DNA from 2 places in the Variovorax sp. GW531-E2 genome. Region 2 is predicted to be linked to the other one. Evidence: riboswitches for the same ligand, from Rfam matches in the RefSeq annotation. Region 2 holds a riboswitch; the other holds the start of a gene.
The links. Region 2 has a riboswitch for thiamine pyrophosphate ahead of AC07XP_RS07290 (purine-cytosine permease family protein). Riboswitches for the same ligand answer to the same signal wherever they lie in the genome.
Positions count from the first base shown of each region.

Region 1: linked by a shared signal. The riboswitch ahead of thiC (phosphomethylpyrimidine synthase ThiC) and the one ahead of AC07XP_RS07290 (purine-cytosine permease family protein) in region 2 are both predicted to bind thiamine pyrophosphate.

Region 1 covers NZ_JBWKXQ010000025.1:58,646-69,606, forward strand. The annotation lists gene AC07XP_RS16305 (carboxyl transferase domain-containing protein) at 1-421, opposite strand, end outside; gene AC07XP_RS16310 (AMP-binding protein) at 418-2,085, opposite strand; gene AC07XP_RS16315 (isovaleryl-CoA dehydrogenase) at 2,154-3,326, opposite strand; gene AC07XP_RS16320 (AraC family transcriptional regulator) at 3,454-4,494, shown strand; gene AC07XP_RS16325 (thioredoxin family protein) at 4,774-5,100, opposite strand; gene AC07XP_RS16330 (HAD family hydrolase) at 5,187-5,879, opposite strand; gene thiC (phosphomethylpyrimidine synthase ThiC) at 5,969-7,852, opposite strand; TPP riboswitch at 7,946-8,051, opposite strand; gene AC07XP_RS16340 (YchJ family protein) at 8,079-8,510, opposite strand; gene AC07XP_RS16345 (hypothetical protein) at 8,678-9,091, shown strand; gene AC07XP_RS16350 (hypothetical protein) at 9,184-9,615, opposite strand; gene AC07XP_RS16355 (hypothetical protein) at 9,623-9,880, opposite strand; gene AC07XP_RS16360 (DUF6998 domain-containing protein) at 10,060-10,629, shown strand; gene AC07XP_RS16365 (DUF2513 domain-containing protein) at 10,626-10,961, shown strand, end outside.
Region 2 covers NZ_JBWKXQ010000007.1:143,838-154,798, reverse strand. The annotation lists gene AC07XP_RS07315 (Rieske 2Fe-2S domain-containing protein) at 1-287, shown strand, start outside; gene AC07XP_RS07310 (PDR/VanB family oxidoreductase) at 293-1,267, shown strand; gene AC07XP_RS07305 (adenylate/guanylate cyclase domain-containing protein) at 1,241-3,172, opposite strand; gene AC07XP_RS07300 (enoyl-CoA hydratase) at 3,298-4,074, opposite strand; gene AC07XP_RS07295 (MarR family winged helix-turn-helix transcriptional regulator) at 4,211-4,666, shown strand; TPP riboswitch at 4,777-4,881, shown strand; gene AC07XP_RS07290 (purine-cytosine permease family protein) at 4,958-6,298, shown strand; gene thiD (bifunctional hydroxymethylpyrimidine kinase/phosphomethylpyrimidine kinase) at 6,243-7,091, opposite strand; gene AC07XP_RS07280 (FAD-dependent oxidoreductase) at 7,127-8,233, shown strand; gene thiS (sulfur carrier protein ThiS) at 8,251-8,448, shown strand; gene AC07XP_RS07270 (thiazole synthase) at 8,487-9,296, shown strand; gene thiE (thiamine phosphate synthase) at 9,293-10,252, shown strand; gene AC07XP_RS07260 (TonB-dependent siderophore receptor) at 10,249-10,961, shown strand, end outside.

The sequences.
Region 1 (10,961 bases), on a different contig from region 2:
GGTTCTGCTCGGCGATCTCCTGCGCGCGCAGGTGCTTCTTGACCGTCATCGGGTAGTAGGTGCCGCCCTTCACGGTGGCGTCGTTGCACACGATCATGCAGTCGACGCCGTTCACGCGGCCGATGCCCGCGATGATGCCGGCGCCCGGTGCCGACTCGGCCCCCTTGGCATCGAGGTACATCGCATGCGCGGCCAGCGGCGCGATCTCGAGGAAGGGCGTGCCCGGGTCGAGCAGCTCGGCCACGCGGTCGCGCGGCAGCAGCTTGCCGCGCGCCGTGTGCTTGGCGCGCGCGGCCTCGCCGCCGCCCTGCTCCACTTTCGCGAACTGCTGCTGCAGGTCGTCGACCAGCGCGCGCATGGCGGCCGCATTGGCCTGGAAGTCGGCCGAACGCGCATTCAGTTTGGTTTCGAGTTTGCTCATGCTGTCTTTTCTTGGCTGAGACCGAGCTGCTCGGTCATGGCGTCGCGGATCTTGAATTTCTGGATCTTGCCGGTCACCGTCATCGGGAACTCGGAGACGAACTGGATGTACTTGGGCACCTTGTAGTGCGCGATCTGGCCTTTGCAGAAATCGCGGATTTCGGTGTCGGTGGCGCTCTGGCCAGGCTTGACGATGATCCAGGCGCACAGCTCTTCGCCGTACTTCTTGTCGGGCAGGCCGACCACCTGTACGTCCTGCACCTTCGGGTGGCGGTACAGGAATTCTTCGATCTCGCGCGGGTAGATGTTCTCGCCGCCGCGGATCACCAGGTCCTTGATGCGCCCGACGATGTTCACGTAACCCTCGGCGTCCATGGTGGCGAGGTCGCCGGTGTGCATCCAGCGCTCGGCGTCGATGGCTTCGCGCGTCTTGGGCTCGTCTTCCCAGTAGCCGTGCATCACCGAGTAGCCGCGCGTGCACAGCTCGCCCGACTGGCCCGGCGGCATGATCGCGCCGGTCTCGGGGTCGATGATCTTCACCTCGAGGTGCGGCTGCACGGTGCCCACGGTCGACACGCGGCGGTCGAGCGGCGTGTCGGTGCTGCTCTGGCAGCTCACGGGGCTGGTCTCGGTCATGCCGTAGGCGATGGTGATCTCGCCCAGGTGCATCTCGTTGACCACGCGCTTCATCACCTCGATGGGGCACGGCGAGCCGGCCATGATGCCGGTGCGCAGGGTCGAGAGGTCGAACTCCTTGAAGCGCGGATGGTCCAGCTCGGCGATGAACATCGTGGGCACGCCGTGCAGGCCCGTGCACTTCTCGGCCTGCACGGTCTCGAGCACCGTGAGCGGGTCGAAGCCGTCGTTCGGGTACACGATGGCCGAGCCGTGCGTGAGGCAGGCCAGGTTGCCCAGCACCATGCCGAAGCAGTGGTACAGCGGCACCGGAATGCACAGGCGGTCGGCCGGCGTGAGCTTCATGCACTCGCCGATGAAGAAGCCGTTGTTCAGGATGTTGCGGTGCGTGAGCGTCGCGCCCTTGGGAAAGCCCGTGGTGCCGCTGGTGAACTGGATGTTGATGGGGTCGGTGGCCTTCAGCGTCTTCTGCGTGGCGGCCACGCGCGCGTCGGCCGCATCGCCGCTGGCCAGCAGTTCGCTGAAGCGGCGCATGCCGGGCTGCTCGTCGCCCTGGCCGGGCTTGTCGATCCAGAAGGTGTGCTGCAGCAGCGGCAGCTTGGCCGGGCCCAGCTCGCGCAGCATGCCCAGGTAGTCGCTGGTCTTGAACTGCGCCATCGTCACCAGCGCCTTGCAGCCGACCTTGTTGAGCGCGTACTCGAGCTCGGAGGTGCGATAGGCGGGGTTGATGTTCACGAGGATCAGGCCGACCTTGGCAGTGGCAATCTGCATCAGCACCCAGGGCACGTTGTTGTGCGACCAGATGCCCACGCGGTCGCCGGGCACGAGCCCCAGGCTCAGCAGCGCGCTGGCCAGCTTGTTCGATGCGGCCTGCAGTTCGCGGTAGGTGAAGCGCTGGCCTTCGTGGCGGCTGACGAGGGCTTCGCGTTCAGGCTGCTTCTCGACCATGTCGTTGAAGAAGTCGCCGATGGCTTGCTCGATGAGGGGGACGTCCGTGGCGCCTTGGGCCAGGCTCTGCGTCAGTGGCATCGTCTTGTCTCCTTGTCTGGCGCCCTCTCCCTGCGGGGAGAGGGTGGGGTGAAGGTGTGCAGCGCGGCTTATGCCGTTTCGGAGAACAGCTCGCGACCGATCAGCATGCGCCGCACTTCGCTCGTGCCCGCGCCGATCTCGTACAGCTTGGCGTCGCGCCACAGCCGCTCGACCGGGAAGTCCTTGGTGTAGCCCACGCCGCCCAGCGTCTGGATCGCCTCGCCAGCCATCCAGGTCGCCTTCTCGGCCGAGTACAGGATGGCGCCGGCCGCGTCCTTGCGGAAGGTGCGCGCATGGTCGTTGCGGTCGCAGGCCTTGCCCACGGCGTACACGTAGGCGCGGGTGGCCTGCCAGGTCGAGTACATGTCGGCGATCTTGCCCTGCATCAGCTGGAACTCGCCGATGCTCTGGCCGAACTGCTGGCGCTCGTGGATGTAGGGGATCACGGCGTCCATGCAGGCGGCCATGATGCCCAGCGGACCGCCCGAGAGCACGGCGCGCTCGTAGTCCAGGCCGCTCATCAGCACCTTGGCGCCCATGCCTTCGCCGCCGAGCACGTTCTCTTCGGGCACTTCGCAGTTGTCGAAGAACAGCGGGAAGGTGTTGGAGCCGCGCATGCCGAGCTTGTCGAGCTTGGTGCCTGCCGAAAAGCCCTTGAAGTTCTTCTCGACGATGAAGGCCGTCATGCCGCGCGCGCCCATTTCGGGTTCGGTCTTGGCGTAGATGACCAGCGTGTCGGCGTCGCCGCCGTTGGTGATCCACATCTTGCCGCCGTTGAGCACGTAGTAGCCGTCCTTCTTGTCGGCCTTGAGCTTCATGCTCACCACGTCGGAGCCGGCGTTGGGCTCGCTCATGGCCAGCGCGCCCACGTGCTCGCCGCTCACCAGCTTGGGCAGGTATTTCTTCTTCTGCGCTTCGCTGCCGTTGCGGTGGATCTGGTTCACGCACAGGTTGGAGTGCGCGCCGTACGACAGGCCCACCGAGGCCGAGGCGCGCGAGACTTCTTCCATGGCCACGATGTGGGCCAGGTAGCCCAGCTCGGTGCCGCCGAATTCTTCCTTCACCGTCATGCCGTGCAGGCCCAGCTCGCCGAGCTTTTGCCACAGGTCGTGGGGGAACAGGTTGTCGCGGTCGATCTCGGCGGCGCGGGGCGCGATTTCGTTGGCGGCGAAGTCCTGGATCGCGCTGCGCAGCGCGTCGATGTCGTCGCCCAGGTCGAAGTTGAGGCCGAAATCGTGCATGAGTCTTGTCTCCTCTGAAGGGGTCGGCGCGCAGGGCTGCCCGCGCGGATGGCGCTTGAAAAAACGCAGCTTACGCCTCGTGGCGCCGCAATTGGCGCCACAATGGTTGCAAATTGCGCCACGACCGATGCCCTCCACCACGTCGTCCCCCGCCTTCCTGCGACCCGCCCGCGCCGTCACGCCGATGGCCTTCGTGCGAGCCATCGTGCAAGGGTATGCCCGCTACGGCAAGGACCCCGCGCAGGCCCTGCAGGCGGCACAGATCGCGCCGCGCGAACTGGCCCGCCCGGGCGCGCGGGTGACGGCCGCGCAGTTCGAGGCGCTGTCGGGCCACGCGATGCAGGAGCTGGACGACGAGGCGCTGGGCTGGTTCTCGCGCCGCCTGCCCTGGGGCAGCTACGGCATGCTGTGCCGCGCCTCGCTCACCTCGCCCGACCTGGGCGTGGCCATGAAACGCTGGTGCCGCCACCACCGCCTGCTGACCGAGGACATCACGCTCGCGCTGGAGGTGGCGGGCGGCGTCGCCACGCTGCGCATCACCGAGAACCGCCCGCTCGACCCCGCGTTCCGCGAGTTCTGCCTGGTGACCAGCCTGCGCTTCATGCACGGCTACGTGTGCTGGGCCATCGACTCGCGCATCTCGCTGCGCCAGGCCACCTTTCCGTTCGCGGCGCCGCCGCACCGCGACGCCTACCCGCTGATGTTCACGCCCGACGTGCACTTCGACGCGCCGCAGGCCAGCATCAGCTTCGACGAGCGCTACCTCGCGCTGCCGCTGCTGCGCGACGAGCGCGCGCTGCGCACCATGCTCAAGCGCGCCCTGCCGCTCACGGTGCTGCAGTACCGCCGCGACCGCCTGCTGGGCCAGCGCGTGCGCGAACTGCTGCGCGCGCGCGCTGGCGAGGCGACCACGGCCGAGGCGCTGGCGGGGCTGCTGAATGTGTCGGGGCGCACCTTGCACCGGCAGCTGCATGAGGAAGGCACCTCGCTGCAGGTGCTGAAGAACGAGGTGCGGCACGAGCTGGCAGTGGAGCAGCTGCGCCGGACCACGCGGCCGATCAAGCAGGTGGCGCTGGCGGTGGGGTTCCGCAACGAGAAGAGTTTCTCGCGTGCGTTCCTGCAGTGGACGGGGCACGCGCCCCGGGATTTTCGGCAGCTGGGGTTGTAGCGCGCTTGTTCAGGGCGCGTGCCCAGGCCACCGGGTACTTCCCTCCGCGAATGTCCCCCGGGCTTCGCCCTCCTCCTTGATTTCGCTGCGGGAAGCACCCAGTGTCCTGCGCACGGGAAGCAGCGCCGGTGTGCGGCCGATCAACAACCGCACTGCCCCACGCTCACGTCGATGGGGTGCCTTGCGCGGCGAAATCAAGGAGGAGGCCGCAGGCCGGGGGACATTCGCGGAGCAAGGCTCCCCGTCGGCGGGAGCGTCGCCCTGGACAACGAACGAAACTCAGGCCGGCGAATCGATCAACGCCAGCGCATCGGCGATCGACTGGCTGTCTTCCGGCCGCACCAGCTTCGCGACCTGTTGCCCGTCGCGCATGAACACCAGCGTGGGCCACAGCCGCACGTTGAACGAGCGGCCCAGCGGACGGCCGCTGCCGTCTTCCACCTTGATGCGGCGCACGTTCGGGTACTTGGCAAAGGCCTCGGCAATGTTCGGCTGCGCGGCCTTGCAGATGCCGCACCAGTTGGTGCCGAACTCCACCACGGCCGGGCCCTGGAGCGCGTCGATCTCGCTGCGGTCGGGTTGCTCGGTCTGGTACTCGGAGGTCATGGGCAGGGTCCTTGCGAATTCGTGGGAAGGAGCGCATGCAGGCGACGGGCGCGCCACACGCTGACGGGCGTCATTGCACCAGAAACTCAGGCCGTCTGCAGGCCGTAGCCGGCCAGCAATGCGGGCAGCTCGGTCATGTCGCTGAACACGGCCACGGCACCCGCGGCACGCAGCGCGCCCGGTCCGCTGTGGCCCGACTCGCCCGTGCTGTAGCCGAACACCGTGGCGCCCGCGGCCACACCGGCCATTGCGCCGGTGACCGTGTCTTCGACCACCGCGCAGCGCGTCGGATCGACACCGAGCGCTTCCGCCGCAGCCAGGTACACGTCGGGATGCGGCTTGGAGCGCGGCATCTCGTGGCCGCTGAAGATGCGGCCCTCGAAGCAGTCGAGCAGGCCGACCTTGGCCAGTTGCAGCTCGACCTTGTGGCGGTCGGCGCCCGAGGCGCAGGCGATGCGACCCTTGAGCCGCGCGTGGATCTCGCGGATGGCGGCGGGCGCATGGGGAATGGCGACGAGGTCGCGGTCCAGCGCCTCGTTGCGACGGGCGCGGAAGCCGCGCAGCCAGTCGTCGGTGATCTTGAAGCCCGTCTTGGCCTCGATGAGCGCCGTTTCGTCCTTCACGGCCTTGCCGGTGAAGATGTTCATCGATTCCTCGGCCGTGAGCTGCCAGCCGAGCTCGCCGAGCATGTCGGCAAGCACGCGGTTGGTGATGGGTTCGGAATCGACGAGCACGCCGTCGCAATCGAAGAGAACGGCGGAAAAGGGGAAAGGGGTCATTGCGAGGCTGGAGTTCAGAGGTCTGGCCCCATGGTAGCAACGCCCCCTTTCCGCACGGGCAGACTCAGGCTATCGGGTCATTCACGGCCTCAGGCGACGGGGCGGATGGGGATGTAGATCTCGCCGCCGCCGGCCATGAATTCTTTCGACTTCTCTTCCATGCCCTCGGCCATGGCAGCCGCCTCGGCCACGCCCTTCTTGGCCGCGTACTCACGCACCTCCTGCGTGATCTTCATCGAGCAGAACTTGGGGCCGCACATCGAGCAGAAATGCGCCACCTTGCTCGAATCTTTCGGCAGCGTCTCGTCGTGGAATTCGCGCGCCGTGTCGGGGTCCAGGCCCAGGTTGAACTGGTCTTGCCAACGGAACTCGAAGCGCGCCTTGCTCAGCGCGTCGTCGCGCGAGCGCGCGCCCGGGTGGCCCTTGGCCACGTCGGCCGCGTGCGCGGCGATCTTGTAGGCAATGATCCCCTGCTTCACGTCGTCGCGGTCGGGCAGGCCCAGGTGCTCCTTGGGCGTCACGTAGCAGAGCATGGCCGTGCCGGCCCAGCCGATCATCGCGGCGCCGATGGCGCTGGAGATGTGGTCGTAGCCCGGTGCGATGTCGATGGTCAGCGGGCCGAGCGTGTAGAACGGCGCTTCGTGGCAGTGCTTGATCTGCTCGTCCATGTTGGCCTGGATCATGTGCATCGGCACGTGGCCCGGGCCTTCGATCATGGTCTGCACGTCGTGCCTCCAGGCGATCTGCGTGAGCTCGCCCAGCGTGCGCAGCTCGGCGAACTGGGCCTCGTCGTTCGCATCCGCACCGCTGCCGGGACGCAGGCCGTCGCCGAGCGAGAAGCTCACGTCGTAGGCCTTCATGATGTCGCAGATGTCCTCGAAGTGCGTGTAGAGGAAGCTCTCCTTGTGGTGCGCGATGCACCACTTGGCCATGATCGAGCCGCCGCGCGACACGATGCCCGTCATGCGGTCGGCCGTGAGGTGGATGAACGGCAGGCGCAGGCCCGCGTGGATGGTGAAGTAGTCGACGCCCTGCTCCGCCTGCTCGATGAGCGTGTCGCGGTAGATTTCCCAGGTGAGGTCTTCGGCCACGCCGCCCACCTTTTCGAGCGCCTGGTAGATCGGCACCGTGCCGATGGGCACCGGCGAGTTGCGCACGATCCAGTCGCGCGTGGTGTGGATGTTCTTGCCGGTCGACAGGTCCATGACGTTGTCGGCGCCCCAGCGGATGGCCCACACCAGCTTCTCGACCTCTTCCTCGATGCTCGAGGTGACGGCCGAGTTGCCGATGTTGGCGTTGATCTTCACCTTGAAGTTGCGCCCGATGGCCATCGGCTCGACCTCGGGGTGGTTGATGTTCGCGGGAATGATCGCGCGGCCGCGGGCCACCTCGTCGCGCACGAACTCGGGCGTGATGATGCGCGGAATGCTCGCGCCCATCGGGTTGCCCGCCACGCGCTTGGCGCGCTCCTCGTTGGCCAGGTACTCGGCCATCCACTCGCGCTTGCCGTTCTCGCGCAGGGCCACGTACTCCATCTCGGGCGTGACGATGCCGCGGCGCGCGTAGTGCATCTGCGTGACGTTGGCGCCCGACTTCGCGCGGCGCGGCGTGCGCTGCAGCGCCGAGGCACCGGCGCGCAGCTCGGCCAGGCGCTGCGCGTCGCGGTCTTCGTTCTTGGCGCCGTCGTCCAGCGCGTGGTGCGTGCGGCCTTCGTAGCTTTCGGTGTCGCCGCGCTCGATGACCCAGGCGCTGCGCACGTCGGGCAGGCCGCGGCGCACGTCGATCTCGACCTTCGGGTCGGTGTAGGGGCCCGAGGTGTCGTACAGGGAGACGGTTTCACCGTTGGTCAGCGCCACGTCGCGCACGGGCACGAACAGGTCGGGCCGGCTGCCCGGAATGACGCACTTGTGCGAGGCGGGAAAGGGTTCGCGCGTCAGCGACAGCAGCGAGGTGAATTTGTCGGGGGCATTCATCGGGAGGCACTCCTTGTTGAGGGAAAGGGTGCTCCGCAATCGCTCAGTGGACCTCGGGAGGCCCGCCACCAGAAAAGGGAGTGACGGACCGAAGTCAGGGAGTGCAGCTCTTCTTACGCCGGTATGACCCGGATCAAGTTCGCGGGTCGGCAGCTTTGCCATCTCAGCACGCCACATGCGTGCACCCCGGAGCGGGGCCGATTGTGCGGGCCGAAGCCCGCCGCCGTCAACCCGGGGGCTGGTGCAGGTCGCCGTCGACGTAATACCAGCGCTCGTCCTCGCGCACGAAGCGGCTGCGCTCGTGCAGGCGGAACGCCACGCCCGTCGCGCCTCGCTGGCGGGCGACGAACTCGACCTCGGCGTGGTCGGCGTCGAGCACCGAGCGCGAGCGAATGTCCAGCCCCAGCCATTTCACGCCCGGCTCGAACTCGACCGACGCCGGCCGCTTCGACGCATGCCAGGTGGCGAGCAGGTAGTCGGCACGCGCCAGCACGAAGGCCGAATAGCGCGAACGCATCAGCGATTCGGCGTCGGGCGCCGGCGTGTTCTCGAAATCGTCGAGGTAGCGCCCACAGCACAGGGCGTAGCCAATGGGCTTGTCGCGACGGTCGGTGCGGCCGCAGGGGCAGGGGCCGGGAGTGGGGTCGGTGGCGCTCATGAAGGGCTCTATTGGAACACTTGGCGCGGCGGGGGCTGAAGGGGGCTTCCGGGCATGCCCGCTTTGCGAGGATCTGCCAGGGCTAGAGGCGCCGGGGCCTCTTGCGCCAATGGCTTGTGCCGCTAAAGTCGTCCGGCGTTTCGTTCCTTCAAGCTGAACACCAAAGCATGCTTTTGCGATTCCTCAAGCTGTTCTTCCTGCTCGCTGCGACCCTCTCCTTGGGCGTCTTTGCCTTTCTGCACGGATTCAACGCATGGCGCGCCGGACAAATCGTTGTCACGCGAAGGGGACGCGACCCCTTTGTCGCAAGCGCCGATGGTGCATTTCCCACCACGTTCAATATGGAAGTGTGGGGATGGATGATCATCGGGGGCGCTGTTGCCCTTTGCGGCATTGCAGGCGTCGTCAAGCTCCTCATCAACACGCCGGACCAGCGACGCACGATGCTGACCCGTATGGATGGCGTCTCGCGTCGCGAGCGCAGCAGTGACATGGACATTCCGTGGTCGGTTGGGCTTGCCATCGTCGGGGCGGTTGTGGCGTTTTTTCTCTACTTGGGATTCAGAGTTCACGCGCAATAGGTTCTTCTGACCGCAGCCGGCCTCGATCAGACCTTGCAATGCCCAATCAAATGAACTCAGCATATAGCTCAGAGTCGCTCTGGATTGCGGCCCTATCCGACGGTGACTTCGCCCGTTTCATGGCGCTGCTTGCGCACGGTCTGACGATCGGTCAACGGGTACTTTGCTACGACAACAATATCGAAGGGACTCGGCAGCTCAACGAGGCCAACCACCAAGTGGCCGGGCTCCTTGTCGATCACTTCGACGGCCGTCCGCGGCGGATTTTTGAGCCGCTCCTTTTCAAGCTGACTGATGCCCAAGCAAGATTGCAAGGCGCTCAGGCCTGGACCTATGCGAAGAGCCACTTTGGCGCCTAACGGCCAGTTGCGGTCCTTCGTCACGAACTCCTGGTTCGCGAACACCCTAAGCTCGGTGCACAACAGCGAAAGTCGGCCAAACAACAGGCGCACGCAGTGGATGAGATCCAGCAGATCCTCATGAACCGCGGCTACTGATGCGTGTGCCCCGACCACAAGGGGCAACAGTGGATCATTCCCCTGCCTGATGCTGTGCGACGGCCTTGGCATCGGCGCGTTCGGCAAACAGGTATTCGAGCTTGCAGGAGCCAAATTCGCGCTCGAGCTCCCGCTGGCGGACCGGGTGGTTTCCGAACCGAAAGCTGCTTTTGGAGTCGGCCGAAGTGGGGATGCGATACACGCCGTAGCTTCGAGGGGACGTGAGCCGCCCATTCGGCCGCACACTGGAGGGGCTAATAGCGCGAGTAATGATGTGCTCGATCGACGTCATGCTGCGCAGAATGCACGATCAGCAGGGATGCGCCAAGGGACAAATGTCCCGAATCTGGCTAGGTGGAGGCTCCTCTGCTTTCAGCAATACCTACAATTTTTCCTTGGCGACATACGCGCCGTTCTAAGAACAGATGGAGCTTGCCCGGATCATCTAGCAATCGAGGATGGAGGAAACACATGAGTGACTGGGAATTTCTTTACGAGATGAACGAGCGCGGCTACAGCGCAGAAGACATAGCCGACGCTGCTGCCTGTGGCGTCGCGCCTTGGGAGTGGAAGTACATCGACAAGGAGTGGATCAACGATCAACTCGAAGATGAGCCGGAAGACGACGCCCATTCCGTCAAGCCCTTCCAGAGCAGAGAGGGCTTCCCTTTCAGCGTGCCAGAGCAAATAGAGATTTTCCAAGACTTGGTTGACTGCGCTGCGCGCCACTTCCAAAACACAGGCCGATACCTACAAGTCTGGGGCGAGCTTGGCGAAATCTATGCGGAGATCAAGTTTGGGCTTCGCCGCCATGCAACCCACTCACCCGGCTCTGACGGCACGATTGCCGGGAAGCTTGTCGAGGTGAAAACCATCTCGCCCGAGAAAACCAACGACCACGTCGTCGTCAAGAGCCAAGGAAACTTTGAGCAGTTGCTCGTCGTTCGCATCGATCGTGATTTCCAGTTTCAAGGCAAGCTCATCGACAGAAGTGAGCTGAAGGGTGGTGAAGGCAAGTACCTTAAAGGGCGGCTCGAATGAAAAGAGATTGGGACACCATGCGGTCGGTGCTTCTCGAAGTTGAAGCGCTCAACGTGAAGCAGACTGACGAGTTCGTTTTCTTCCAGCCATACAACAGCGAAGACCCGGAAGCGGATCGAGCGCGGCATGCGTTGATGCTTGAAGAAATGGGCTACTTGAAGGGCATCAAGTACCAGACGCTCAGCGAGGGGCACTACTTGAAAAGCCCCGAGCTGACGATGCCAGGAGCGGACCTGCTCGACACGATCCGCGAGAAGAGAATGTGGGACAAGATCAAGGAAGTTAGCAAGGAGCGCGGGGTAGGAATCGCGTTCGACACACTCAAAGGACTT
Region 2 (10,961 bases):
CCCGCGTGCGCTCGCGCCTGAACGGCAAGCTGTGGGAAGAGTTGAGCGAGGCCGAGCACCGCGCCTTCCCCGGCGACTACGAGGCGCAGGTGAGCCAGGGCGCCATCACGGCGCATTCGGAAGAGCACCTGGCCTCGTCCGACCGCGGCATCGTGATGCTGCGCCGACTGCTGCAACGCCAGCTCGACGCGCTACGCGAAGGCCGCGACCCGGCCGGCGTGAGCTTCGACCCCGCGGCCCCGCCCGTGCAGTTCGAGGCCGGCAACTTCCTCATGCCCAAGGAATGAATGGCGTGTCGAGCGGTGCAGGCATCGCGGTGCGGGTGGCGCGCAAGACGGTCGAGGCCGAAGGCGTGGCCGGCTTCAGGCTGGTACCCGTCGATGGCGAGCGCTTGCCGGCCTTCACGGCGGGCGCGCACATCGACGTCGCACTGCCCGGCGGGCTCGTGCGCCAGTATTCGCTGTGCAACGCATCGGCCCCTGGCGACGAGGGGCACTACGAAATCGGCGTGCTGCGCGACGCCGCCTCGCGCGGCGGCTCGCGGGCGATGCACGACGCCGTCCATGAGGGCTCGGTGTTGCAGATCAGCCCGCCTCGCAACCTCTTCGCGCTCGACGAAAGCGCAACGCACAGCCTGCTGCTGGCCGGCGGCATCGGCGTGACGCCGCTGCTGTCGATGGCGCAGCGGCTGGCCGCGCTGGGGGCCGACTTCGCGCTGCACTGCTGCAGCCGCTCGGCGGCGCGCGCGCCCTACCGGCGGCGGCTCGAAGACAGCACGTTCACAGACAAGGTGTTCTTTCACCACGACGACGGCCCGCCCGCACAGCACATCGACCTCGCGGCGACCCTCGGCTGTCCGACTCCGGGCCGACACGTCTATGTCTGCGGCCCCTCGGGCTTTCTCGAGGCCGTGCGCACGACCGCACGCGCCCTGCATTGGGCGGACACGCAGGTGCACTTCGAGTCGTTCTCGGGCGCCGCACCGCCAGCCGATGGACAGGGCAGCTTCGAGGTCGAACTGCACCGCTCGCGCCGCGTCGTCCACATCCCCACGACGATGACGGTGCTGGACGCGCTCGCCGCCGAAGGCATCGAGATCCCGGTCTCGTGCGCGCAGGGCGTCTGCGGCACCTGCCTCACGCGTGTGCTCGCGGGCGAGGTCGCGCACCACGACCTCTACCTGACGCCGGCCGAGCAGGCGGCCAACGACTGCTTCCTGCCCTGCTGCTCGCGGGCCCGCTCACCGAGGTTGGTGCTCGACCTCTAGCAGCTCGTAGAGCACCATCTGCGTCTGCCGCCCGCGCAGCTCGACCTGCTCCTCGATGCGCCGCGTGGCCAGGCGCCCGCCCAGCCCTTCGAAGGTCGCCTCGGACATCAGCGTGCGCGTGCCCAGCTGCTTGTTGGTGCCCTCGATGCGGCTGGCCGCGTTGATCACGTCGCCCAGCGCGGTGTACGACAGCCGGTCGCTCGAGCCGAGCACCCCGGCGATCACGACGCCGGTGTGCATGCCGATGCGCGTGCGAAAAGGCTGCAGGCCCTCGGCCTGCCAGCGGCGGTTGAGCTCGGTCATCTCGGCGTGCAGTTCGAGCGAGGCCGCGCAGGCGCGGTACTCCGCGTCGGGCAGGTCGGTGGGCGCGCCCCACAGCACCATGATGCCGTCGCCCATGAACTTGTCGATCACGCCGCCGTGGCGCGCGAACACGCGGGTGGCGAGGTTGAAGTAGTCGGTCAGCTGCCGCATCAGCAGATCGGCCGGCATCGATTCCGCGATGGCCGTGAATCCTTCCACGTCGGTGAACATCGCGGTGATGCGACGCGGCGACCCGTTGGGTTCGAGTGCGTGCCCTTCGGCGATGAGCTGGCGGATCACGTCCACCGGCACGAACTTGCGAAAGGCCTGCAGGCTGCGCGCGGAATCGTCCAGCGCCTGGTTCAGGTGCTGGATCTCGAGCACGCGGCTCGACTCGCGCGGCAGGTCGTCGAGCTCGAGCCGCCCGATGCGCCGCGCCGTGCGCGAGAGGTTCTCGATTGGCGCGGTCACCAGCTTCGACAGGCGCAGCGAAATGAAGAGCGCGATCGCCAGGAATGCCAGCACCAGCAGCAGCGACCACAGCACGTTGCGATGCAGTGCACCCAGCAGCGCCTCTTCGGGCTCCCAGCTCACCAGATGCCAGTCGGTGGCGGGAATGCGCGAGGTCTGCACCTGGTAGTGCATGCCCTCGTGCACGAGGGCAAAGGCCATGTCCTCGGTCCAGCCGCGGCTGCCGTTGGCCAGCATGTGGGTGTGCAGCGCACCGAGCACGCCCTCGTCCGGGTCTTCGAGCACGCGCACGGAATGCGGGTGATCGCTGCGTGCGATCACGTGGTGGTCGGCGCTCAGCAAGGCACTGTGGCCGTGGCCCGTGCCACCGAACAGGCGCACGAGGTTCGAGAGATGCCCCAGCGACACGCTGGCGACCGCCACCATCGTCTGCGTGACGCCCTCCTCGTCCTGCCGCCGGCTCGGCCGCGCGTGGCTCACGCCCAGTTCCTTCATCGAGGGCAGCACGAAGGGCGCGGTCCACACGGCGCGCTGCGCCTTCTCGGCCTGCGTGAACCAGTCCTGGTGCACCGGGTCGTCTTCGCTGCGGAAGGCCTCGATGCGCGTGGTCTCGTAGCGCCGCCGCGGGTCTTCGTCGTCGTCGCTGTCGGGCGGCGACTTGTACTCCCAGGTCTCGGTGGTGGTGCGACCTTCGCGCAGCACCTGCCGCACCACCGACACGGGGTGGCGCATGGCCATCAAGAAATGGCCGTCGTCGCTGCCCACGCCGATGCTGTCGATTTCGGGTGTCTGTTCCAGCGCGGCCCAGAGCAGCTCGGCAGTCTGCTCGCCATCGTGGCCCGCCGGGTGCAGGTCGGGCGTGTGGGCGATGGCGCGCACCAGGCCCTCGGTCTTGGCCAGGAAGGCGAGGATGTTGTCCTCGACCCGGTCGTGGTTGACCTTGTGCGCCGACTCGCCCACCTTCGACACCAGCTTCTCCGCCCCCCAGTAGCCGAAGGCCACCAGCAGCAGCGACTGCAGCAGCGCGACCGCGCAGATGATCGTGCCGACGTCGACCCGGAAGCGCCGCAGCCGCGCGTGGGGTGCGGGCGATGAGGCCGGTGGTTCCGGGTGCTTGCGGTCGTCTGTCATGTGCGGGGAGCCTCCAGGGCATTCGAAGGCGCCCTCGTGGCGGAGATTCTCACCCGGGCCGTGGGCCCGCGGACCGGCGCATCACGGGTCGGTCGACATCTGGACGATGACCGGCCCGCTTGCCGTTACGCCGCAGTCTTTGAGAAGTCAGGGGCCCGCTTCTCGGCGAACGCCGTGAAGGCTTCGCGCGCTTCGGGACTCTGGAGGCGCTCCACGAACTGCGCGCCTTCGAGGTCCATCTGGGCTGCAACGGCCGCGCCCTGCTTCATCAGGCCCTTCGTCAGCTTCAACGAGCCCGCGGCACGGCTGGCGAGCAGCTCGGCAACCTTCTGCGCCTCGCCGTGCAGGTCCGACACAGGAACGACCCGGTTCGCGATGCCCCAGGCCAAGGCCTGTGCAGCGGACACCGGCAGGCCCAGCGCAAACATCTCGTAGGCACGAACGTGGCCGATGCGGGCAGGCAGCAGCAGGCTCGACGCCGCTTCGGGAACCAGCGCCAGGTTGACGAACGGCGTGGACAGCAGCGCATCCTCAGCCAGCACGACGAAGTCGCAGTGCAACAGCAAGGTGGTCCCCACGCCGACTGCGCGTCCGTTGACCGCCGCAATCACCGGGCGCGTTGAACTCGCCAACGCACGCAGGAAGCGGGCGACATGGCGCTCTTCGTTGCCGGCCTTCCCGGCAGCCACGGCAGCAAATTCGCCCAGGTCGTTGCCCGAGGTGAACATGCCACCTTCGCCTCGCATCACGATGGCCCGGACGGACGGGTCGCTCTCGGCGCCTGCGATGGCATCGGCCAGACGGCCATACATGGCATTGGTCAGTGCGTTCATCTTCTCCGGCCTGGCCAGCGTGAGGGTCAGGACACCCTGGGTGGATTCGACGGTCACGTATTCGGTCATAGGTTCTCCTGGTTGCCCTCTCGCACCGTGCGAGAGGGATGGCATTTAATTCGCACGCGAAGTATATGCTTCGCGTGCGAAATAAATACGGATAAGATGTAACCTGCCGCGCCTTCGCCCAGGCCACAGGAATCCGATGAAAGCTCAAAAAAAATACAGGCTGGTGTTTCTTCTGAACGTCGCCCAGCGGGCGGTGCAGCGCTGGAAAGAAACCCGCGGCGACGCCCTGCCCGCGCTGTCGGCAGCCCAGGCCGGCACGATGTTTTTCCTGTCGGCCAACGATGGCGCCCTGACGGGAGAAGTCGCGCAGGCACTGAACATCGGTGCCCCGGCCATGTCCGGCCTTGCCGCCCGGCTCGAAAAGGCCGGCTACCTGACCCGCGCGCAAGACCCGAACGACGGGCGCGCATTCCGCCTGTACCAGACCGAGGAAGGACGGCTTGCGGGACAGCGTGCAAAGGCCGGGCTCGGCGCGTTGAACGCACGGCTGACCCAGGGTTTCAGCGACGAAGAGATGGCAATCGTCGGCCGGTGGCTCGAATCGGTGGTCGAGAATTTTTCCGCCGAAGGCGCGGGAAAGCACGAGGAATAGGCCCTCGGCCCCGGCACGCCATCGGTGCGGCGGGTGCAAGGCCCGCTGTGGCCGGATTCTTCCGTGCGCAGGAACTTTTCGGTGCGTCTGCGACACACGCGCCTAAAATGACATTTCGCTAGGGGTGCTGCACCGGTTTCGACCGGTGTGGCTGAGAAAGTCCCTTTGAACCTGACTGAGGTAATCCTCGCGCAGGGAAGCTGGTCCGGTGGCCTGTCGCGTTGTCTCGCGCGACGGCCACGCCACTGGAGCCTCGCCCACCTGCCAAACCTTTTGCACTGGAGCAAACGGATGGCACACAACGACAACGACAGTTCCGCTTCGTCCGGCAACGAAGCGCTCACGCCCCTGCCCGCCGCCCGGCGCGTCTTCGGCTGGCACGACCACGCCTCGCTGTGGTTCAGCCTCGGCGTCGGGCTGCTGGTAATGCAGATCGGCGCCTACCTGGTGCCGGCCGTGGGCACGCGCGACGCGACGCTGGCGATCGTGCTGGGCTCGCTGCTCGGCGCCGGGCTGCTGGCCTGGACGGCGCGGCTGGGCTGCGAAACCGGGCTGGCCAGCGCCGGACTGATGCACGCCACCTACGGCAGCGCCTTCGCGCGGCTGCCGGTGCTGCTCAACATCGTGCAGCTGGTGGGCTGGACCACCTTCGAACTCGTGATCATGCGCGAGGGCACACAGGCCATCGGGCAGCAGGCCTTCGGCGCCGCGCTGGGCACGGCCTGGGGCGGCGTGCTGACCACCCTGTTGTGGGGCGCGGTGCTGCTGGCGCTGCTCGCGGGCTCGATGGTGAAGCTGGTGCGCCGCTTCGTGAGCCGCTTCGGCCTGCCGCTGGTGGTGCTGTCGCTGCTGTGGCTCAGCTGGCAGTTCGCCACGCAGTTGCACGCCAAGGGCCTGGACGCCTTCTGGGCACGGCCGGGCAACGGCAGCATGGGCATGTTCAGCGCGCTCGACCTCGTGATCGCGATGCCGGTGTCGTGGCTGCCGCTGGTGGCCGACTACGCGCGCCACGGCAAGCGCAGCGCGGGGGGCGGCCTGGGCAGCGCGTTCAGCGGCACCTGGATCGGCTACGCGCTCGCCAACATCTGGTGCTATGCGCTGGGCGTGATGGTGGTGAGCGTGGCCGAACCGGGCACCAGCCTGGTCATGGCGCTGCTGCTGGCGCAGGGCGGCCTGGTGGCGCTGGGCCTGATCCTCATCGACGAACTCGACAACGCCTATGGCGACGTGTACTCGGGCTCGGTGTCCACGCACAGCCTGCTGCCGCGCTGGAGCGTGAAGCGCTGGGGCCTGCTGCTGGCGGTGCTGTGCATCGGCCTCGCGCTGGTGCTGCCGATGCACACGCTCGAACCTTTCCTGCTGCTGCTGAGCTCGGTGTTCGTGCCGCTGTACGGCGTGATCCTCGGGCGGCTCGGCAGCGGCCACGCCGTGTCGGCCAGCGGCACGCGCACCATCGACTGGGGCGCGGCGCTGATCTGGCTCGCGGGCATCGCGGCCTACCACGCGCTCGCCAAATGGGCGCCGCAGTTCGGCTCGGCGTTGCCGACGCTGGCGGCGACCTTCGTGCTGGCCTGGCTCAGCCGCCCGACAGCGGCACGCGGTGGGTCGGCACTGGCGCAAAGCCGTGGTTGAGCGGACCGTGGCCCGCGCCGACCAACACATCCGCACCGGCGCGCATCGCGCCGAGGATGTACGCGCGTGCGCGCTCGACCGCGTCGGGCAGCGCCAGGCCCAGTGCCAGATGCGCGGCGATGGCCGACGAGAGCGTGCAGCCGGTGCCGTGCAGGTTGCGGCTGGCGATGCGTTGCGACGCGAGTCGCTTGCGCGCGCCGCTGCGCTCCAGCAGCACGTCGACCACCTCGTCGCCCGGCAGGTGGCCGCCCTTGAGCAGCACGGCCTTGGCACCGAGCGCGAGCAGTTCGTCGGCCGCGCCGTCGAGCGCGTCGATGCCGCCGATGGCGTGGCCGACCAGCAAGGCGGCTTCGTCGAGGTTGGGCGTGACCACCACGGCACGCGGGAACAGCTCGCGCACCAGCACCTGCACGGTCTCGGCCGCGATCAGGCGGTCGCCGCTGGTGGCGATCATCACGGGGTCGAGCACCACGTTCTTCAGCTGGTAGCGGTCGATGGCCCAGGCCACCACCTCGACCACCTCGGGCGCGTGCAGCATGCCGAGCTTGACGGCGTCGACGCCGATGTCTTCCACCACGGCCTGGATCTGCGCCTTGAGGAAGTCGGGCGGCACGCCGTGGATGCCCGAGACGCCCACCGTGTTCTGCGCGGTGAGCGCGGTGATGGCCGTCATGCCGTAGCAGCCGAGGGCCGCGAAGGTCTTGAGGTCGGCCTGGATGCCGGCGCCGCCGCCGCTGTCCGAGCCGGCGATGGAGAGCACGCGTGCGTAGCGCTGGGTGGGTGCTTGGGTCATGTCGAAAATTATCGGCGAGCCGACGGAGGTGCCGCATGAGCGCACCGCATCCCCTGCCTTTCGGCTCGGCGGCGATCCTCGGCGCGGGCCTGATGGGCCGGCTGCTCGCGGTCGAGCTGGCGCGCGCCGGCTGCCGCATCGACCTGTACGAAGCCGGCAGCCCCGACGCCGAAGGCGCAGCCGCACGCGTCGCCGCCGCCATGCTCGCGCCGCTGGCCGAATCGGCCGTGGCGCCGGTGTCGGTCGTGCGCATGGGCCAGCACGCGCTGTCGCGCTGGCCCGAGCTGCTGGCGCCGCTGGCGCAGCCCGTGTTCTTCCAGCGCGAAGGCACGCTGGTGCTGTGGCATCGGCAGGACGCCGCCGAGGCTACGCGGCTCGCGGGCGTGCTGGCGCGCACCGGCGCGCAGGTGCCCGAGCTGGCGCCGATGCAGGCACTCGACACGCCCGCCGCCATCGCCGCGCTGGAGCCCTCGCTGGGCACGCGCTTCGCCTGCGGCCTGTACCTGCCGGGCGAAGGCCAGCTCGACAACCGTGCGCTGCTGGCGTCGCTGCGCGCCACTCTGGAAGCCGATGCGCGCGTGACTCTGCACTGGCAATCGCCGCGTGCGCCCTCCGACTTTTCGCCCGGCACGGCGGGCCAGCCCGACTGGGTGATCGACTGCCGAGGCCTCGGCGCCAAGCCGCAATGGAACGCACTGCGCGGTGTGCGCGGCGAGGTGATCCGCGTGCATGCGCCCGAGGTCACGCTGCAGCGCCCCACGCGCCTCGTGCATCCGCGCTATCCGCTGTACATCGCGCCCAAGCCCGATCACCTGTTCGTGATCGGCGCGACCGAGATCGAGTCGGACGACCTGTCGCCCGCCAGCGTGCGCTCCACGCTCGAGCTGCTGAGCGCGGCCTACGCAGTGCACAGCGGCTTTGCCGAGGCGCGCATCGTCGAGATCGCGACGCAATGCCGGCCCACGCTGCCCGACAACCTTCCCGCCATTCGCCAGCCGCAGCCGCGCGTGCTGCAGATCAACGGCCTGTACCGCCACGGCTTCATGATCGCGCCCGCCCTGCTCGACGCGGCGATGGAACTGCTGGCGCACGGCCGTTCCACGCTCGCACGCGGCTTCGGCATGGACGTGCCCGACGCATGACGACAACGACATCGACGATGAACATCCTGATCAACGACAAGCCCTGCACGCTGCCCGAGGGCGCGCTGCTTGCCGACGCGCTGGCCGTGCTGCAGGCCGTGCCGCCTTTCGCGGTGGCGGTGAACCGCGAGTTCGTGCCGCGCTCGGCCTATGCCACGCACCCGCTGCACGCCGACGACCGCGTCGAGGTGATCCGCCCGGTGACCGGCGGCTGAACGAACGCACCAGAGACAAGACGATGGAGACGACAACCATGACCAATCCCGATCCCCTGGTCCTCTACGGCCAGACCTTCCACAGCCGCCTGCTGCTGGGCACCGCGCGCTACCCGTCGCCCGACGTGCTCGAAGCCGCCGTACAGCGCGCCCAACCCGCGATGCTGACCGCCTCGCTGCGCCGTCAGACCGCCAGCCAGGGCTCTGGCAACAGCGACCTCGGCAACGGCTTCTGGGAGCTGCTGCGCAAACTGGCCGTGCCGGTGCTGCCCAACACCGCCGGCTGCCACAGCGTGCAGGAGGTGATCGCCACCGCACAGATGGCGCGCGAGCTGTTCGACACGCCGTGGATCAAGCTCGAGCTCATCGGCGACGACTACACGCTGCAGCCCGACACGCTGAACCTCGTCGATGCGGCGTCGCAGCTGATCCGCGACGGCTTCCACGTGCTGCCGTACTGCACCGAAGACCTGGTGCTGTGCCAGCGCCTCGTCGATGTCGGCTGCCAGGCCGTGATGCCCTGGGCAGCGCCCATCGGCACGGGGCGCGGGCCGGTCAACCCGTATGCGCTGCGCCTGCTGCGCGAAAGGCTGCAGGTGCCGATGCTGGTCGACGCGGGCCTCGGCCTGCCCTCGCATGCGTGCCAGGTGATGGAGTGGGGCTACGACGGCGTGCTGCTCAACACCGCCGTCGCGCTCGCACAGGAGCCAGTCACCATGGCCGGCGCGTTCGCCGATGCGGTGCAGGCCGGCCGCGCCGCCTACCGCGCCGGCGCGATGGCCGCACAGGACGCCGCGCAACCCAGCACGCCCGTGCTCGGCACACCCTTCTGGCACCACGCACCATGAACCCCATCGACACCACCAACGCCCGCGCCGTGGCGCAAGCCATCGTCGCGGCCCACGGCCTGCGCTTCGGCGCCGCCACGGCCACGGCCGTGAGCGGCGCGCCGCGCTTTACCTCCGACGACGCCATCTATCGGGGCGCCAAACAGGCCTGCACCGCGCTCGGCTTCATCGAGATCGACGCCGAATGCCTCGCCCATGCGTGGCGCGCGCAGACCGAACGGCTCAGCCAGTTCGACGCGTCGGCATGGCCCGATGCGCCGGTCGATTTCGGCATGGGCCCGTTTCCGCCGACCGCGCGCGCCGACGCCTTTCCGCCCTGCCCCGAACGGCTCGGCCTCTACGCCGTGCTGCCCGATGCGGCATGGGTCGGCCGCATGGCGCGCGCCGGCGTGCCGACGGTGCAGCTGCGCTTCAAGTCGGACGACGCCGAGGCCGTCGCGCGCGAAGTGCAGGCCGCCGTCGATGCGGTGCGCGGCACGGGTGCGCTGCTCTTCATCAACGACCACTGGCAGGTCGCCATCGCAGCCGGCGCCTACGGCATCCACCTCGGGCAGGAAGACCTCGACGCGCTGTCGCCCGATGAACTGCATCAGCTGCGCGCCTCGGGCCTGCGGCTCGGCGTGAGCACCCATGGCTATGCCGAGATGGTGCGTGCCGACGCGGTGAGCCCGAGCTACATCGCGATGGGCGCCATCTACCCGACCACGCTCAAGAAGATGGCGACCGCGCCGCAGGGCGTGGCGCGGCTCGCGGCCTACGCGCGCCTGCTGCGCGGCTACCCGCAGGTGGGCATCGGCGGCGTCGATGCCGTGCGGTTGCCCGAGGTGCTCGCCACCGGCGTCGGCTCGGTCGCCGTGGTGCGCGCGCTGGTCGCCGCCGACGACCCCGAGGCCACGGCCGCGCAATGGATGACGGCAATGCACGCCGCCCCCGGTTCCCCTGAACGCACAGAATGAACGCTCGACTTTTCTCGCACTCCCCGCTCTCGCGCGCGCTTGCCGCCGCCCTCCTCACTTTCGGCGCCTGCGGCACGCATGCGCAATCGCAGTCGCAGGCCTTGCCCGAGGTCACCGTGAACGACGGCGCCGCCGCGCCGCAGGCCGAGATCAGCGGCTTCGGCGATGTGCCGCTGCGCGAGCTGCCGCTGTCGGCCACCATCATCGACAGCCAGCAACTGCGCAGCAGCGGCGCACGCCGCCTCGCCGACCTGACGCAGTTCGACGCCTCGGTCACTGACGCCTACAACTCCGCCGGCTACTGGGACTACCTCACGGTGCGCGGCTTCGTGCTCGACAACCGCTTCAACTACCGGCGCGAAGGCCTGCCGATCAGCGCCGAGACGGCGATCCCGCTCGATAACAAGGAGCGCATCGAGATCCTGCGCGGCACCAGCGGCATCCAGGCCGGCACCAGCGCGCCGGGCGGGCTCGTCAACTACGTGGTCAAGCGCCCGACCGAGCAGGACCTGCGCACCATCCGCCTCGAAACCACGAGCCGCGGCAGCGTGCTCAGCGCGCTCGACTTGGGTGGGCGCTTCGGCGAGAACCGTCAGTTCGGCTACCGGCTCAACGTGGCCGGCGAAAAGCTCAAACCGCTCACGCACAACCTGGACGGCAGCCGCCGCCTCTTCTCGCTCGCGGCCGACTGGCGCATCACACGCGACTC